One region of the Leclercia sp. CFBP8987 genome, then DNA from elsewhere that is predicted to be linked to it. Evidence: predicted binding sites of a transcription regulator. Region 1 holds the regulator's gene; the other holds the start of a gene.
The links. Region 1 encodes Fur, which represses iron uptake genes when iron is present. Its sites were predicted from a motif close to ATAATAATGAGAACNACTATCAA; they were not measured.

Region 1 (4,168 bases):
GCAAGGATCCAGCCGACGGTCGCAAGGTGAAAGGTGTTATCCACTGGGTGAGCGCGGCTCATGCGCTGCCGGTTGAAATCCGCCTTTACGATCGTCTGTTCAGCGTGCCAAACCCGGGTGCCGCCGAGGACTTCCTGCAGGTGATTAACCAGGATTCACTGGTGATCAAGCAGGGCTTTGCCGAGCCATCCCTGAAAGCTGCCGTTGCCGGTCATGCGTATCAGTTCGAGCGCGAAGGCTACTTCTGCCTCGACAGCCGCTATGCCACCGCCGACAAACTGGTATTTAACCGCACCGTCGGTCTGCGTGATACATGGGCGAAAGCGGGCGAATAATTCCCTTTTTCCTGTAAAAAACGCCGCGCACTGCGGCGTTTTTTTTGGCCTGCCATAAGCCGTTAGTCTTTTAAATCTTCGCGTTGCGAATTAATTCTGTTTCTTAAAACGGTTCGCTTTCTCTTCCTTTTCGCAAATTAATCGCTAATACGGCCGGGCAGGGTATGTAATCTTTATTTATTAAAAATAAATCGCTCATTCTGAAGATTATTTTAAATAAATATTCTTCCTCATTTCCTTTGTTACAAACCGCAACCAAATATGTGCGCTTTGTCATAATCCTGACTTTTGATCGCTGAAAAGCGTTGATAATTCGCGTCGCGAAAAATAGTCTAAGGGCAGGAGATGTAAGCGGGTATTTCCGCTTACCTCCACTTTTAACTTTTTTGTTTTTCGCCGTTTTAGGCGCTTTTAATACGTCAAAGAGGATTAATTATGCGTACGTTTAGTGGCAAACGTAGTACGCTTGCGCTGGCTATCGCCGGTGTTACAGCAATGTCAGGCTGGGTGATTTCTCCGGAAGCTCAGGCCGAAGGTTTCATTGATGATTCAACCCTCACGGGCGGTATCTATTACTGGCAGCGTGAACGTGACCGTAAAGATGTTGAGTCAGATAAATATAAAACTAACCTCGCTCACTCCACCTGGAACGCCAATCTTGATTTCCAGTCCGGCTATGCCGCTGACATGTTCGGCCTTGATCTGGCTGCCTTCACTGCCATCGAAATGGCGGAAAACGGCGACAGCGGCCACCCGAACGAAATCGCTTTCTCCTCCAGCAACAAAGCCTATAAAGAGGACTGGTCCGGCGATAAGAGCGGGATCAGCCTGTATAAAGCGGCAGCAAAATTTAAATACGGTCCGGCCTGGGCCCGCGGCGGCTGGTTACAGCCAACCGGTCAAACCCTGTTAGCGCCGCACTGGAGCTTTATGCCGGGTACCTATCAGGGTGCCGAAGCCGGGGCCAACTTTGACTACGGCGATAGCGGTGCGTTGAGCTTCTCTTATATGTGGACCAACGAGTACAAAGCGCCGTGGCATCTCGAGATGGACAAGTTCTATCAGAATGACCGAAAAACCCGCGTCGACTATCTCCACTCCTTCGGCGCGAAGTACGATTTCAAAAATAACCTGATCCTGGAAGCCGCTTTTGGTCAGGCTGAAGGCTTCATCGATCAGTACTTTGCCAAAGCCAGCTATAAGCTGGATATCGTCGGCGGTCCGCTCTCTACCACCTATCAGTTCTACGGCACGCGTGATAAAGCCGACAGCGGCACCGTGAACGATATCTACGACGGTACGGCCTGGCTACAGGCGCTGACCCTGGGTTACAAAGTCGGGCAGGTCGATTTACGTCTGGAAGGGACTTACGTCAAGGCAGAAGGGCAGCAGGGTTACTTCCTGCAGCGTATGACCCCAACCTATGCGTCTTCCAACGGTCGTCTGGACGTGTGGTGGGATAACCGCTCCGACTTTAACGCCAACGGCGAAAAAGCGGTCTTCTTCGGCGCCATGTACGATCTGAGCAACTGGAATCTGGCGGGCTGGAGCGTTGGCGCGTCTTATGTCTACGCCTGGGATGCGAAACCGGCCGACTGGTTAATCAACAGTGCCGGTCAGCGTGAAGATATCGCCTCGAACAAGATCAAGGAATCGGCCTACAGCCTGGATGCGATCTACACCCTGCAGGATGGCCGCGCGAAAGGGACTATGTTCAAACTGCACTTCACGCAGTATGACAACCATTCCGATATCCCAAGCTACGGCGGCGGCTACGGCAACATCTTCCAGGATGAGCGTGACGTGAAGTTTATGGTTATCGCCCCATTCACCATCTTCTGATGACAATCCGGGCGGGGAATTCCCCGCCTGACTGGAGACCGTTATGCTGAAAAAAATCGTACTGGTCGCGGTGCTGGCATCAGGACTGGCCGCCTGCGCACAACCCCAGACCCAGAAAGAAGACACGCGTCTGAAAGAGGCCTACAGCGCGTGCATCAATACCGCTGAAGGTTCGCCAGAAAAGATCGAGGCCTGCCAGAGCGTACTGGACGTGCTGCGCCAGGAGAAGGCACACGAACAGTTTGCGACCCAGGAAACCGTCAGAGTGGCGGATTACCAGGCCTGTATTCAGGCGCGTAAAACGGGTAACAATCAGGACGTGACCAAAAACTGCGATAAAATCTGGCAGGAGATCCGCAGCAACAACGCGAAGTAATCTGCTTTTTGCCACGCCCGGTGGTGCAAACTGCCGGAACTGAGCCCGTAGGCCCGCGTAAGCGTAGCGCCACCGGGCTCTTTTTTTGCCTGTAAAAAGGCAAAAAAAAAGCCAACCGTCAGGTTGGCTCAGTGTCGATGCAGGGATTACTTCGTGTCGTGCGCGTGGTCATTTTCGCGACAGTCGCCTTCGGCACAGTGACCGTACAGGTACAGACTGTGGTTGGTCAGGCGAATGCCGTGACGTGCGGCAATTTCGCGCTGGCGTAATTCGATGGAATCATCGCTGAATTCGATCACTTTGCCGCAGTCGAGGCAAATCAGGTGATCGTGGTGATGCTGCTGCGTCAGTTCAAACACGGATTTACCGCCTTCGAAATTATGACGCGTGACGATGCCTGCATCGTCGAACTGGTTCAGTACACGGTAAACGGTAGCCAGACCAATCTCTTCGCCCATGTCGATCAGACGCTTGTATAAGTCTTCCGCACTGACATGATGGTTATCCGGACCCTGAAGCACTTCCAGGATTTTTAACCGTGGAAGCGTGACTTTCAGTCCGGCCTTCTTTAATGCGGTGTTGTTGTCAGTCATGCGGAATCTGTCCTGTTGCTAAACGATTCACTTCTAAAGAAGAAGTGACAGAAAATGCACCTGGGATAATGCGTCTCATTATAGAACTGCCATGACGTAATGAAAACTGCAAGTCTCAAGTAAAGTATGCTTATAAAAACGAGGTACCGCCAACAAAGTTGTTACAAGGTTCCCCGTTTACTCCTGGATCATTGTACAGGTATGGCAGCAAAAGTTAAAAATTTGTAGCAATTATTTTGATTGGAATTACCTATCAATGCGGCGCAACTTTAGCGTTGCGCCGCGACATCATCAAGCGTTGAGGATGTCGTCGAGGTGCAGTTCTTCGCGGATTTGTTTAACCCATTTGTCCACGCGCTCAGCGGTCAGTTCCGGCTGACGGTCTTCGTCGATAGCCAGACCCACGAAGTTGTTATCATCGGCCAGACCTTTAGAGGCTTCGAAGTGGTAACCAGCGGTTGGCCAGTGGCCCACAATCACCGCGCCGCGTGGCTCAATGATGTCGCGAATGGTGCCGAGGGCATCGCAGAAGTATTCTGCGTAGTCTTCCTGATCGCCACAGCCGAACAGGGCTACCAGCTTGCCGTTGAAGTCGATCTCTTCCAGAGACGGGAAGAAGTCGTCCCAGTCACACTGCGCTTCACCGTAATACCAGGTCGGGATGCCCAGCAGCAGAATATCGTAACCTTCGATATCTTCTTTGCTGCTTTTCGCAATGTCATGCACATCGGCAACGTCTTTACCTAACTGTTTTTGAATGTTTTTTGCGATGTTTTCGGTGTTACCCGTGTCGCTGCCGAAAAAAATGCCGATGATTGCCATGAGTAAAATAACCTCTTGATACTTAATGGTATGGTGGCGCAATTTAGCCACGGATAAGGGCAATCATAGCAGAACAGAGAAGCCTGCGGAAACTGCTATCACGCAGGACTGCACTCTGTGCTACATGAAAGCAACAAGAAGGGGAGTTTTCTGAGTTAAACCTTGCCGTGCCATTTCTCGAGCTGCGCGATCAGCATCTC
Region 2 (4,168 bases), 2.1 Mb from region 1:
ATGTCGATATCTTCTATCATCACCGCCCGGATCCGGAAACGCCGCTACGGGAGACCATGAAAGCGCTCGACCATCTGGTGCGTCAGGGCAAGGCACTGTACGTCGGACTGTCCAACTACCCGGCGGAGCTGGCCCAACAGGCCATCGACATCCTCGACGATCTGGGCACCCCGTGCCTTATTCACCAGCCAAAGTTTTCTATGCTGGAACGCGCTCCGGAAGAAGGATTACTGGATGTGCTTACGCAGAAAGGAGTGGGATGCATTGCGTTTTCGCCGCTCGCAGGCGGCCAGCTTACCGACCGTTATCTGAACGGTATTCCGGCAGATTCCCGCGCCGCCAGCGGCAGCCGCTTCCTCAACCCGGATCAGGTCACCGACGAGAAGCTGGAAAAAGTGCGCCAGCTCAATGCCCTGGCCGAACGCCGTAACCAAAAATTGTCGCAGATGGCGCTGGCCTGGGTATTACATCACGAGGCCATCACCTCGGTGCTGATCGGTGCCAGCAAAACGGCGCAAATCGACGATGCGGTGGGGATGCTGGCGAATCGTCACTTCACCCCTGAGGAGCTGAGCGAAATAGAATCAATCCTGAGCAGCGTTATTTAAAAGCACTTTTAGCAAAAAGTGCTACGCCTTCTGAATTAGGAGTTAAAGCGATTATCCGGGGCTTTACCGCCCCTTAATATTGCGTTAACAAGCCGCTTACGGCTCCGATCGTGAAGGAGAATAATAATGTTCAGGTCCCTGATTCTGGCAGCAGTATTAATGGCTTCAGCCCCGCTGGTCGCTAATGCTGGCGAAATCACCCTGTTGCCATCCGTAAAATTACAAATTGGCGATCGCGATAATTACGGTAACTACTGGGACGGTGGCGGCTGGCGTGACCGCGGCTACTGGCATCGTAATTATGAATGGCGTGGCAAACGCTGGCACAAACATGACAACGGCTACCACCGTGGCTGGGATAAACGTAACGCCTATGAACGCGGCTACCGTGAAGGCTGGCGCGATCGTGATGACCATCGCGGCCGCAAAGGTCACGGTCATGGCGGACACGGTCATCGTCACTAATACGAAAAAGGCGCCTCACGGCGCCTTTTTTATAATCCCAACGCAGTGCCGATAAGCAGCCACAGATTCAACGCCACCACCAGCACCACTATCGCCCACCCTGCCCGTTTCACCAGCACGCTGTTCACCAGATCGCCCATCAACGTCTTATTACTGGTGAACACCAGCAGCGGCACCAGCGCCAGCGCAATACCAAAGCTCAGCAGCACCTGGCTCATCACCAGAATGCGGGTCGGATCGAGCCCCATCAGGATCACAATAAAGGACGGCAGCATGGTGACGGCACGACGCACCCATAGCGGAATATGGAAGCGCACAAATCCCTGCATCACCACCTGTCCCGCCAGGGTACCGACCACCGTTGACGAAAGACCCGCTGCCACCAGGCTCAGGCCAAAAATGGTGGCCGCGGCGTGGCTGAGTAACGGTTCGAGGGTCAGATAGGCCTGATCCAGATCGGCCACACCGGTATGACCGTTAAAGTGGAATGCTGCCGCGGCGGTGGCCATCATCGCCAGGTTAACAAACCCGGCGATGGTCATGGCGATCGCCACATCCCATTTGGTTGCAGAATAACGCTCATGCCGCGACCCATCGTGCAGGTTCTGGGTCAGCGAGGAGTGCAGATAGATTACGTGCGGCATAATGGTGGCGCCCAGCACCCCGGCCGCCAGGAACACCGCTTCCGTGGTGGGCAGGCTCGGGATCGCCATCCCTTTGCCGAGCTGGACGACGTCAGGCTGGGAGAAGATCAGCTCAACGATATAGGCCGCCGCCACGAACAGCAGCAGGCCGCCAATCACTTTTTCGAGCGGTTTTTGCCCGCGGCGTTGCAGCATCAGGATCAGGAAGGTGGCAATACCGGTTAACACCGCCCCCTGAAGGAGCGATACGCCCAGGATCAGCTTAAAGCCGATTGCGGCACCGATAAACTCCGCAAGGTCGGTCGCCATGGCGATAATTTCGGCCTGCACCCAGTAAAACCAGACCAGCGGACGCGGATAGTGGTCGCGGATCTGCTCTGCGAGGTTTTTGCCGGTGGCGATGCCCAGTTTTGCCGACAGCACCTGGATCATCATCGCCATCAGGTTAGCCCACACCACCACCCACAGCAGTTTATAGCCGAAGCTGGCCCCGGCCTGAATGTTGGTCGCAAAGTTACCGGGATCGATGTAGCCAATAGCGGCAATAAACGCAGGTCCCATTAATGCAAACCGCATTTTGCGTGCTGCTTTGCCACTGCTACTCTCATCAATGCGACTGTTGGTCATTTTTGCCTCAGAAATATAGCCTTTGCTATGTTTAATGCTATCAAAATGCGAATGATTATCAAGTTCATTTAAAATGGTTATATTGATTACAGTGATAGCGAAGAACAATAAGCAGGCTGAAAACGTGGAAAGGCTGCCAAACGATAAATACACGCAACCTTTGTGAAGCGTAGCACACAAACTTAACTTTTAACTCATTTACACAACATAACAAAAACGTATCGTATGTCACTATTTTTGAGTCTCGTCACAGGACGTGACTATAGTGTGGCTTTGATCTCGTTTTCTTTACGCTTGTTTCATAGAATGTGCAGCGAAATTAAACCTGCCTCATATTTGGAGCAAATATGGACCGCGTCCTACATTTTGTCCTGGCACTTGTTGTCGTTGCCGTGCTTGCGTTGCTGGTCAGCAGCGATCGTAAAAAAATCCGCATTCGTTATGTTATTCAATTACTCGTTATTGAAGTTCTGCTCGCGTGGTTCTTCCTGAACTCCAACGTGGGTCTGGGTTTCGTAAAGGGCTTCTCCGAGATGTTCGAAAGCCTCCTCGGCTTTGCCAACGAAGGGACTAACTTCGTATTCGGTAAAATGAACGATGAAGGTCTGGCGTTCTTCTTCCTGAAGGTTCTGTGCCCTATCGTCTTCATCTCTGCCCTGATCGGTATTCTGCAGCACATTCGCATTCTGCCAATTGTGATCCGCGCTATCGGTACCGTGCTGTCTAAAGTGAACGGCATGGGCAAACTGGAATCTTTCAACGCCGTAAGCTCCCTGATCCTCGGTCAGTCTGAGAACTTTATCGCCTATAAAGATATCCTCGGCAAAATGTCCCGCAACCGCATGTACACCATGGCGGCTACCGCAATGTCTACCGTTTCCATGTCTATCGTGGGCGCGTATATGACCATGCTGGAGCCAAAATATGTGGTGGCTGCACTGGTTCTGAACATGTTCAGCACCTTTATCGTTCTGTCCCTGATCAACCCGTACCGCGTGGATGAGAGTGAAGAGAACCTGCAGATGGCGAATCTGCACGAAGGTCAGAGCTTCTTCGAAATGCTGGGCGAGTACATTCTGGCAGGTTTCAAAGTGGCGGTTATCGTTGCCGCGATGCTGATCGGCTTTATCGCCCTGATCTCCGCGCTGAACGCCCTGTTTGCTGCTGTGCTGGGTATCTCCTTCCAGGGCATTCTGGGTTATATCTTCTACCCGGTCGCCTGGGTGATGGGTGTCCCGGCAAGCGAAGCGCTGCAGGTGGGCAGTATTATGGCAACCAAACTGGTTTCTAACGAATTCGTCGCCATGATGGATCTGCAGAAAATCGCCGGTTCCCTCTCCCCGCGCGCTGAAGGTATCCTCTCTGTCTTCCTGGTCTCCTTCGCCAACTTCTCTTCTATCGGCATCATCGCGGGTGCGATTAAAGGCCTGAACGAAGAGCAGGGTAACGTGGTCTCCCGCTTCGGTCTGAAGCTGGTTTACGGCTCTACGCTGGTCAGCGTCCTGTCTGCGTCTATCGCTGCACTGGTCCTGTAATCAGCTCAAAAAAAACCGGGGACTTATCCTCCCCGGTTTTTTTACGTCTGTTATTCACTGAGCGGTTGCGGTTTACCTATCAGATACCCCTGCAGATAATCCACCCCCGAGGCGAGCAACATCTCACGCTGCTCCTCCGTTTCGACAAACTCCGCCACCACACACAGCGATCGGGTCTTCGCCAGATTGCAGATCGATTTCACAATCATCGCATCCATACTGTCGCTACAGATATCCTTCACGAAGCAGCCATCAATCTTAATGACGTCCGCCTGCAGGCGCTTGAGAC

Region 2: the regulator Fur is predicted to act here: its motif matches at 2,384-2,406, upstream of SOM40_RS16625 (Nramp family divalent metal transporter).

Annotation. Positions count from the first base shown of each region.
Region 1 is NZ_CM188255.1:1,315,765-1,319,932, forward strand. It holds gene glnS (glutamine--tRNA ligase) at 1-335, shown strand, start outside; gene chiP (chitoporin ChiP) at 771-2,177, shown strand; gene chiQ (ChiQ/YbfN family lipoprotein) at 2,224-2,553, shown strand; gene fur (ferric iron uptake transcriptional regulator) at 2,700-3,146, opposite strand; gene fldA (flavodoxin FldA) at 3,438-3,968, opposite strand; gene ybfE (LexA regulated protein) at 4,124-4,168, opposite strand, start outside.
Region 2 is NZ_CM188255.1:3,451,314-3,455,481, forward strand. It holds gene SOM40_RS16615 (aldo/keto reductase) at 1-608, shown strand, start outside; gene ypeC (DUF2502 domain-containing protein YpeC) at 735-1,073, shown strand; gene SOM40_RS16625 (Nramp family divalent metal transporter) at 1,103-2,344, opposite strand; gene SOM40_RS16630 (NupC/NupG family nucleoside CNT transporter) at 2,692-3,879, shown strand; gene SOM40_RS16635 (EAL domain-containing protein) at 3,930-4,168, opposite strand, start outside.